DNA from 3 places in the Bacillus sp. OTU2372 genome. Region 2 is predicted to be linked to each of the others. Evidence: predicted binding sites of a transcription regulator. Region 2 holds the regulator's gene; each other region holds the start of a gene.

Region 1 (3,472 bases), on a different contig from region 2:
CATTTCCGCGCCTTTCATAACGGTTTCGATAGATGGATCTGGTTCTACATCAGAGAAAATTTCACAATGCACATAATCCGGACGTTTACGAAGATAGTATAGCACTCTGTCTACATATCCTAATTTCACCATGCCTGGGTCAGTAACAATGAAGGCTTTAGAGATTTTCGGCATTTTTGCTAAATATTGAGTTGAGTTTTTCTCAAAATAGATTTTAGACGGAACCTTGAACCACTGCATATTCACATTCCTTTTAGCTACTTTTTTGATATTAATTAAATGTACAGCCCCTACGTTCGTAGAAACAGAGTTACCACCATATGTGCCGCAGCCAAGTGTTAAAGATGGCATATAGGCATTGTAAATATCCCCTATCGCACCTTGTGATGATGGAGCATTAACAATAATTCTTCCTGCCTTCATCCTGATGCCATACTTGTTAATAACGGTTTGGTCGTTTGTATGGATGACTGCAGAGTGTCCTAACCCGCCAAATTCAAGCATTTCTTCCGCTCTCTTAATACCTTCATCAGTTGAGTTCACCTTAAAGCAGGCTAAGACTGGGCTTAATTTTTCCCTAGATAGCGGATACTTAGGACCGACGCCCTTCAATTCTGCTACAAGGATTTTTGTGCCTTCTGGAACTGTCACTCCCGCCTTCGCAGCAATTTTATAGGCGGCCATACCGACAATTTCAGGATTAACCGCACAAGAATGTTCATTAATGACTAACTTTTCTACTTTTTCTTTTTCCTCTTCATTTAAGAAATAACAGTTATTAGTGATCATCTCATTTTTAACATCGTTGTAAATTTCTTTATCGATAATAACGGCTTGTTCGGAAGCACAAATCATACCATTATCGAAAGTTTTTGAAAGAATTAAATCATTCACCGCTTGTTTAAGATTGGCTGTTTTTTCAATGTAGCATGGAACGTTACCTGGTCCAACTCCTAAAGCTGGTTTTCCTGAGCTATAAGCGGATTTCACCATGCCCGCACCGCCAGTGGCAAGGATCATCGAAATTTTATTATGATTCATTAATGCTTGTGTCGCTTCTAAAGAAGGTGTTTCAATCCATTGGATGCAATTCTCTGGCGCTCCTGCTTTAATAGCTGCATCCCTTAACACTCTAGCTGCTTCACTGCTGCATTTTTGGGCAGATGGATGGAAGGCAAAGATAATCGGATTACGTGTTTTAATGGAAATGAGCGCTTTAAACATCGTTGTTGATGTTGGATTAGTGACTGGTGTTACCCCTGCAACGACGCCCACAGGCTCAGCAATTTCAATCATGCCTTCATGTTCGTTTTCATTAATGATGCCGACTGTTTTGTTATATTTAATGTTGTGGTAGACGTATTCGGTTGCAAACATGTTTTTAATAATTTTATCCTCGTAAACGCCTCTTCCAGTTTCTTCGACAGCAAGTTTTGCTAACGGCATATGCTGATCAAGACCTGCTAGTGCCATTTGCTTAACGATTTCATCAATCATTTCTTGGTCAAAGCCTCTAAATACCTCTAATGCTTTTAAACCTTTTTCAACTAAGCCATTAATCATGTCTGTTACATTCTGTTTTTCTTTTACTGACTTTTCTACTACTGCCATGATATTCCCTCCAATTATCGTCTATGTGAATTATTTCACATATTTTTATAAAAATTAGATTACGAATTTAGCATAAATTGAATTGTTAGTTTGTGAATCGCTTCACAAACTAGTTTAATAAATTAGGAAATGATTATTCACACACTGGATTACGCGGGATTTTTTCAAATAAAATTTCTGTTAATACTTTGGAGTATTTTTTAACAATGACTACATAATTTACTGTCCAAATACAACTTGGAATCTCCTCATTTTCTTTCATCAGCATGGCTTCAAATGGGTCACCGACTATTTCTTCGAAGAGGTCTTGGGTATAAGTTTCAGCATCTGTTGAGAAGGTTTGCCATTCACAAATCATCATGTCTTATCACTCCTTGTTTCTTTATGTTTACATCATAACACGGAAAAACGATAATAGTTTGTGAAATATTGAACAATCTTTGAACATTGGTTGCTTTTACTAATTTTAGTTCTATAGCACTAATAATCCATTTTTCGATAACAGAGAATTGTTATTGAGTTTAAATAAATGTAAACGTTTTCAATTAAATTATTATATTAATATATCAATGGTAAATAATGACTACTACAAGCATATTACTTATATTATTAAAGATTTTTGGTTAAAATTCTAATAGAAATGGAGGAAAATCGATGTTGCGTTTTCTAACGATTATAATTGCTATTTTTTTAATACATTCTTCTTGGCCTTTTATAGAAAAACAATTTGACAATACAAGCCTTACCAATAGTATTTCAGAAGTGAATACTTTAAAAGACAACCCTGAAGTCAAAACAACCATTCAAAACATATACAATGAAATCCAAACTGCCTTGAAACAGCTTGGCGTACTATTAGATGATAGTACTAAACAGAATCAACAATCAACTGAATCAAATAACGAGTCAAAGGTAGAATTAAATACACCTGCACAACAGGACTTCTCTATTTTTAACATTGAACTGGGCGATAGTAAAGATGACGTTGTCGAAAACTTAGGGACGCCTAACCGTTCCACCCTTAATGAATATGGGACCACTTGGAATACCTATCATGATAATTACCAGAATTTCTTCATGGTCATGTACAATAATGAAAATAAGGTGGCTGGCTTATATTCCAACCAAGACTTAATTGCCTCCAAAAAAGGAATCAAATTAGGGACAGCAAAAGGAACAGTTCGTAACCTGCTTGGTAATCCCCTAACCAGTATTCAAAAAGGGCTTGTCCTTTACAAATTACCTGAACAGGAGGACTATGATATTTTCTTGATAGATAATACCTATGTCACTGTTTTTTATGATAAACATGAAGGCAATACCGTTACAGCTGTTCAATTAATCAGCAAAGACCAAGAAAATAAGAAAGTAGACTTTTATACAAAACCAAGCTCGCAGTTAAAAGAAGGCTTTGAGTATCAGTTATTTGACTTAACCAACGCTGCCCGGGTTGAACACCAGCTTCCGATCCTTACGTGGGATGAGCATGTACAAGTAACCGCCCGAAAGCATAGTACTGATATGGCCGTTCATAATTATTTTGACCACACCAATCTAAAGGGGCAATCACCGTTTGACCGAATGGCAGCGGATGATATCGTGTATCAGCTGGCGGGTGAAAACCTGGCTTACGGCCAATTCAGTAGTATTTTTGCCCATGAGGGATTGATGAATTCACTAGGGCACCGGGAAAATATCCTGCGTAAGGGGTACACGTTTCTAGGTGTAGGCGTTGCCTTTAATAATGAGTCACAGCCATATTATACGGAAAATTTTTATGCAAAATAAGTGAGAAGAACTAACACTCGCTGAACATTGGCTTCGGCGAGTCTCTTTTGTTAAGGTGAACTTTAGTCCCATT
Region 2 (3,472 bases):
AGACGGGTTTTTTGTCCTCCGCTTAAAGAGGCAATCATCAGGGAATTATCATGAAAGTTTAAACCAGAGAGAACAGAGCGTATTTCTGCCTCATATTGATAGCCGCCTTGTTCCTTAAATCTCACCTGGAGCAGATCATATTCTTTTAAAATGCGCTCGTATTTGGCACTGTTTTCAAAAATAGTAGGATCAGCCATTTGTTCTTCGAGCTTGCGAAGCGATTTTTCCATTAATCGAAGTGGTTCGAAAACGGTTAACATCTCATCCCAAATCGACAAATTGGATTCAAGGCCGGTATTTTGCGCTAAATAACCGATTGTTACATCTTTTGGTTTAATGATCTCTCCGCCATCGTGGGACAGGTGTCCGGCAATAATCTTTAATAACGTTGATTTTCCCGCACCATTTCGTCCGACAAGGGCCACACGGTCGCGGGTTTGTAATTCAAGCTTTATATTCGATAAAATAAGCTCAGCGCCATAATATTTTTGCAGCTGGTTCACTTGTAGTAAAATCATTTTAAATCACCTCTATTAACAACAAAACGTAAAATAGGATTACGTCAGATCTTTTATAAAAAACGGCTGTATTCGATTTCATTTGTTTAGTGAAAAACTTCACTAAGTTTCAGCTTTCAAAATTACCTACCATACAAATAGTGTACCTTATAAGCGTAATGACAGCAATAAAGAGTAATCGATGGCACTTTTTTCAAGAAAAATGTATATTTCGCTCAAAGTTTCACACACATAGTGTTAAAAATAGTGTATTATTTTTTTGTAGGAGGATTTTTTTATGGCAGAATTTACGCACTTTAATGAAGAAGGCAGAGCTAAAATGGTTGATGTCAGCGACAAACCCGAAACGGCACGCACGGCTCTTGCTCAATCGAGTATTATCGTAAGTGAAGAAATATATCAAAAAATAACGAACCATGAAATGAAAAAAGGTGATGTCTTAGCTGTCGCACAAGTTGCAGCGGTAATGGCAGCGAAAAAGACTTGGGATATTATTCCCATGTGTCACCCGATTCCATTAACAGGGGTCAATATATCCTTCTCATGGGAACAGAATCAAAATGGAAGCTATCAGTTGCATATTGCTGCAGCCGTTAAAACAAAAGGGAATACAGGTGTTGAAATGGAAGCGCTCACAGCTGCATCAGCATGCGCTTTAACCGTTTATGATATGTGCAAAGCAGTAGATAAAGGTATGATCATTGGACCAACTTACTTAGTTGAGAAAACGGGCGGAAAAAATGGGGACTTCAAAAGAACCGAACAAGTTAAATAATATTATCAAATTTTTATAATGGGGTGTGGGAGATTATGAGTAATGAAACGATGAAGATACCACAGGCGACAGCAAAACGGCTGCCCCTCTATTATCGATTTTTAAAAAATCTGCATACTTCAGGTAAACAAAGAGTTTCGTCTGCAGAACTAAGTGAAGCGGTAAAGGTAGACAGTGCGACAATCCGCCGAGACTTTTCCTATTTTGGGGCCTTGGGGAAAAAGGGATATGGCTACAATGTCAACTATTTGTTGACCTTTTTCCGTAAGACACTTGATCAAGATGAATTAACAAAGGTTGCGTTAATTGGGGTTGGGAATCTAGGTACTGCCTTTTTAAATTATAATTTCTTAAAAAACAATAATACAAAAATTGAAGTTGCCTTTGATGTCGATCCGGCAAAAGAGGGAACAAAAATTCGTGAAGTTCCGGTTTATCCGATGGATGATCTCGAAAAAGTGCTCTTAGAGGAAAAAATATCTGTTGTCATTCTAACGGTTCCAGCACCTGTTGCCCAAGTGATTACCGACAGGCTGGCAAAAGCTGAAGTGAGAGGGATCTTAAATTTCACTCCAGCACGATTAAATGTCCCTTCATCGATCAGGGTTCATCACATCGACTTGGCAGTGGAACTGCAGTCTTTAGTTTACTTCTTAAAGCATTACCCAACAGAAGAAATAGAGGAATAATGATAAAAGGGTGTTTCACTTACAAAAATTAGTGAAACACTTTTTTTATCACTTTACTAGCATAACAGTGTTATGTTACACTGTTTTCAGAAAGGGGTTATCTAAAATGAGCGACGATTTAATTTCTAAGAAGGAGCTACTGGAACTTGCCGGTATCTCTTATGGGCAGCTCTACCGATGGAAACGGAAAGATCTTATCCCCGAAGAGTGGTTTATCCGAAAATCCACCTTTACTGGACAGGAAACGTTCTTTCCAAAAGAAAAGGTTTTAGAGCGGATTAATAAAATCCAGACCATGAAGGATAATTTGTCTTTGGATGAATTAGCAGATATGTTTTCACCTAATATTAGTGATTTAGAGCTGGAAAAGGACGATCTTATAAAACGCAACATTGTTTCACCACCTGTAATGGATATCTATTTGGAAATGGATAAGGGCGGTCATCAGTTTACCTTTTCAAGAATGCTCGAAGTTTATGTATTAGAGAAACTTTTACAATCGGGTGAAATAAATTTAGATGAAGGTAAAATGCTGCTTCAGGTCTTAAAGGACAACGCGCATGTGATAAAACAGAAAAAATGTGAATTAGTGATAACAAGAAAGCTTGGCGTTTCCTCCTGCCTGTTGCTGATTAATTCAGAGGCCTTTCATTTTGAACCGGGAACAAAAGTGGTCACTGTATTATCTATGATGACATGTATGGAAGAAATTAAAGCTAAATTATTATAAGGGAGAATGACTATGGAAACGAATCGAAGAGGGGACCTGGTCATCAATGGACTTGGTTCGTCCAATGGAGGACATTTTTCTCTGGTTACACTGAATGGAAGTGGGACCGTAAATAGTGACCTAGAATGTGATGTATTAGAATGTAACGGCTCAGGAACTTTGATGGGAAATGTAGCAGCCACTAATGTAAAAGTTAACGGCAATGCCCGGTTTCACGGAAATATTGAGGGCGAGAAACTGAAAGTGGATGGGACAGCTAAGGTTGCGCAAAATCTTTCGGTAAAAAACGTAAAGGTCTCCGGAAAAGTCAATGTTGAAGGTAAAGTAAAAGCGGAACAGATTACCATTCATGGTATTTTAACAGTGGGTGAAGATTGTGAAGTTGAGAGTTTTAAAGGAAAATATCGCTTTACAATTGGGGGACTTCTCAATGCAGAGCAAATCGATGTGGAGGTTTATGGGGATTGTAGGGCAAAGGAAATAGGCGGGCAGTCCATTACCGTTAAACAACATAAAGGGTCCTTTATTGGCGCTATATTTAAACCTTTTTTCAAAAACCAATTAGAAACTGATTTGATTGAGGGTGACACAATTGTACTGGAAAATACCGTGGCGAAGGTGGTCCGGGGTCACCAAGTGAAGATAGGTCCGAATTGTCAGATCGGTGTGGTGGAATATACGGATGAATTTTCTCAAGATAAAAATTCGGTTGTAGGCGATATTCAGAAGGTTTAGGAGGAGGGGAAGAGAATGGGCAAAG
Region 3 (3,472 bases), on a different contig from region 2:
TTTCAACCCACTCCTGGCCAATTTTCTTCATAAGTGAGGATTTACCGGTTCCCGGTCCGCCTTTTAAAATAAACAATCTCTCTAATCCTTGTAGGTTGGAGTCATAAAGACTATAAAAACCTCTGGCAGTATTACCGCCGGCAAAATAATTTTTGATTTTCCCTGCCACCCATCAACACTCCCTTTTAAACAACTCAACTTCGCCATTACCTTAAGAGGTATTAGACTAGTTTTCTAACAAGCAAAGGTTATCTAAAGCTTAAAAGTCAACCCTTATGAAGGTGACTCACTTTTCAGATTATCTTATGCTTTTTTGTTTTTTAGGTGAGTGCCTATAAAAAATTTATCTTACATGAATGCTCAAGTAAGATTGTCAGTCCTTCTTTTATTTAGTCACTGGGGTAAGTTCAGCCTTTGTGACTTCTTGTAATTTATTAGGTGCAAGCACGATCTGAACACCAATTTTACCGGCACTTACGACCATTGATTCCAGCCCTCTGCTGCTTTCATCGAGGAACGTCCTATACTCTTTTTTCATGCCAATCGGTGAGCAGCCGCCGCGAATATAGCCTGTCCACTTTTGTATATCCTTCATGGGCAGCATCTCCATGCTTTTTTCTCCCGCCGCTTTGGCGGCCTTCTTCAGATCCAGTTCCTCCGCTACGGGTATGACAAATACAAAAATATTTTTACTAGCGCCTTGGGCCACAAGGGTTTTATAGACTTCCTTAGGTTCTTTTCCAATCTTTTCGGCTACCGATATTCCGTCAATTTTTCCATCTTTATGATCGTATGTAAGCATTTCATACTCGACCTTTTTTGCGTCAAGTATCCGCATCGCATTTGTTTTTGCCTGTGCCATTACCATCATCCTTTAAACCATTTATATAAAAGCATTATATCATTTGCCATTTTGGATTGAAAAACCTTATCATACACAAATTCATCCAAAATCTGTCACTCGTTCGTCACTCTATTAAACAACTATTATAGTAAACTAAAATTAAGATGATACCGTAACTACATTGAAATAGGGCAGATGACCGCTACCAAGCCATATATCCCTGTGAAAACAATCACATTTTTACTTTAATTCGCGCAAATTTTTTAATTAAAAAAAGTATTCCCCCTTAAATTGACTGAGGTGAAAACGATGAAATACGATTTAGTGTTATTACACGCCCCTAGTGTATATGACTTTAGAAAGAACTCGTTACTTGCCGGTCCCATTAGTGATGTGGTCCTATCCTCACCCGTGTTTGAAATGTACCCGATTGGGCTGACAAGTATTGCCGATTATTTAGAACAGTATGGCCTAAAGGTAAAAATTATTAATATTGCGAACCGCATGCTGATGAGTGACAAATTTGATGTCGAAGCAAAGCTGCGAAAAATAAAAACGAAGGCATTCGGAATCGACCTTCATTGGCTGCCGCATGCACACGGAAGTATTGAACTCGCAAAGATTGTAAAAACCCTGCACCCTGAAACGCCCATTATCTTTGGCGGCTTATCGGCCACTTATTATCATAAGGAGCTAATCGAATATCCATTTATTGATTTTGTTATGCGCGGTGACTCAACCGAAAAGCTAATGCTTTTACTCATGAATAAAATCGAAGCAGGTAATACCCATTATGCTGATATTCCTAATCTTACTTGGAAAAACGGAAAAGAATGCGGTTACAATCCCATCACCTACGTTCCAAAAGACTTGGATGACATTGATGTTCCAGGCTATCGCTATACCATTCGATCCGTGTTTAAATATCGCAACTTTCTTGATCCACTGCCATACAATGGCTGGCTTCAGTATCCTAACACGGCCTTGTTAACAGCTAGAGGCTGTACCCAAAACTGCTTAATCTGCGGTGGATCGAGAGAGGCATATGACCAAAACTGTAATCGGAATTCACTGGCATTACGCTCTCCGAAGAAGCTTGCCAGTGATATTCAATTTATTTCGCGTTTCAGCCGCGCCCCGATTTTTATCCTGCATGACCTTCGTCAAGTCGGGCGGGAATATGTCCGAGAATTTTTCAGCCAGTTAAAAGAACTCCATTTAAAAAATGAAATTGTGTTTGAATTATTCCAATATGCTGATGAAGAATATTTTAAAATGATAAATGAAAGCGTTCCAAAATATAGTATTGAGATCACCCTTGAAACAAATGATGAAAAAATCAGACGCTATAATGGCAAATTTAGCTGCACTAATCAAAAGGTGATTGATACCCTTAATTTTGCTTTAAAACATAATTGTGCAAAGATTGACCTATTCTTCATGGTTGGAATCCCAGGGCAGACCTACACAAGTGCTGTCGAAAATATCGATTTCTGTGAAACCATTCATCTGGCCTGTAATAAGGATCCGAGAATCTTTTACTTTGTAGCACCACTGGCGCCGTTCCTTGACCCTGCCAGCCCTGCCTTCGAGCATCCAGAAGTACACGGGCTTAAGAAGTATTGCCACACTCTTGAAGACCACCGCAAGGCGATTACTCAGCCATCCTGGAAGCATATGTTAAGCTATGAAACAAAGGATATGACACGTAATGATATTGTCAATTCGACTTACGAAGCAGCTGAACGTCTTAATGACTTTAAATTAGAGTACAACTTGATTAATAAAGAGGACTACTATGATATCAGGGAGAAAATTGAAAAATCAAAGGAATATATTAAGAAAATTGACCATGTACTGTCTCTTCCTGCTGATGAGCAAGCGTTTGAATTAGCCAGAATTCAGGAAGAAATCAAGGAGTTAAATAAATATAGTATCTGCGGAAAAAATGAATTGAAGTGGGAGGTACAAAAGAATTACGCTAACTTTTTTTCTCTCGCTTTGGTCGGTATCGAACAGCTATATGAGGATTATGTAAACAAAATCAGGCATTTATTAAGCCCAAAACGCCGCCAGCAATTTCAACTTGATACAGAATACCAAAGGATAAAATAATTAAAAAGGTATCGGATTCTATTCCGATACCTTTTTTGGTATAGCTTCAACATTAATGACCGCCCAAGTAAGCAGCTCTGATTTGATCGCTCTGACTCAGTTCTTCCGCTGATCCGGAAGCAACGATTTTTCCTGTTTCAATAACATAGGCACGATCAGCAATAGACAGGGCCATATTAGCGTTTTGCTCAACAAGAAGAATGGTCGTTCCTGTTTTATTAATTTCCTCAATAATTTGGAAGATTGTTTTTACTAATAGCGGTGCAAGACCCATGGAAGGCTCGTCCAGCAGCAAAAGTCGAGGTCTCGCCATTAAGGCACGGCCCATAGCAAGCATTTGCTGCTCCCCGCCGGATAAAGTACCCGATAACTGCTTACGGCGCTCCTCCAAACGTGGAAATAACTGATAGACCTTTTCAACATCTTCCTTGATCCCTTTTTTATCTTTCCGTAAGTAAGCACCCAAATCAAGGTTTTCTTCTACTGACATATTTGCGAAGACACGGCGGCCTT

What was found. Region 2 encodes Rex, which represses fermentation and respiration genes when NADH is low (regulators of the CRP and FNR family bind a similar motif). Its sites were predicted from a motif close to TTGTGAAATATTTCACAA; they were not measured.
Region 1: the regulator Rex is predicted to act here: its motif matches at 1,635-1,652, upstream of adhE (bifunctional acetaldehyde-CoA/alcohol dehydrogenase).
Region 3: the regulator Rex is predicted to act here: its motif matches at 1,065-1,082, upstream of AAHB15_RS19365 (TIGR04190 family B12-binding domain/radical SAM domain protein).

What each region holds. Positions count from the first base shown of each region.
Region 1 covers NZ_JASATK010000003.1:182,220-185,691, reverse strand. The annotation lists gene adhE (bifunctional acetaldehyde-CoA/alcohol dehydrogenase) at 1-1,611, opposite strand, end outside; gene AAHB15_RS08645 (hypothetical protein) at 1,745-1,972, opposite strand; gene AAHB15_RS08640 (CAP domain-containing protein) at 2,266-3,399, shown strand.
Region 2 covers NZ_JASATK010000027.1:50,096-53,567, reverse strand. The annotation lists gene AAHB15_RS25785 (ABC-F family ATP-binding cassette domain-containing protein) at 1-518, opposite strand, end outside; gene moaC (cyclic pyranopterin monophosphate synthase MoaC) at 796-1,293, shown strand; gene AAHB15_RS25775 (redox-sensing transcriptional repressor Rex) at 1,329-1,982, shown strand; gene AAHB15_RS25770 (YhbD family protein) at 2,089-2,712, shown strand; gene AAHB15_RS25765 (polymer-forming cytoskeletal protein) at 2,725-3,447, shown strand; gene AAHB15_RS25760 (cytoplasmic protein) at 3,463-3,472, shown strand, end outside.
Region 3 covers NZ_JASATK010000013.1:121,581-125,052, reverse strand. The annotation lists gene AAHB15_RS19375 (PRK06851 family protein) at 1-169, opposite strand, end outside; gene ybaK (Cys-tRNA(Pro) deacylase) at 386-862, opposite strand; gene AAHB15_RS19365 (TIGR04190 family B12-binding domain/radical SAM domain protein) at 1,154-2,959, shown strand; gene AAHB15_RS19360 (ABC transporter ATP-binding protein) at 3,012-3,472, opposite strand, start outside.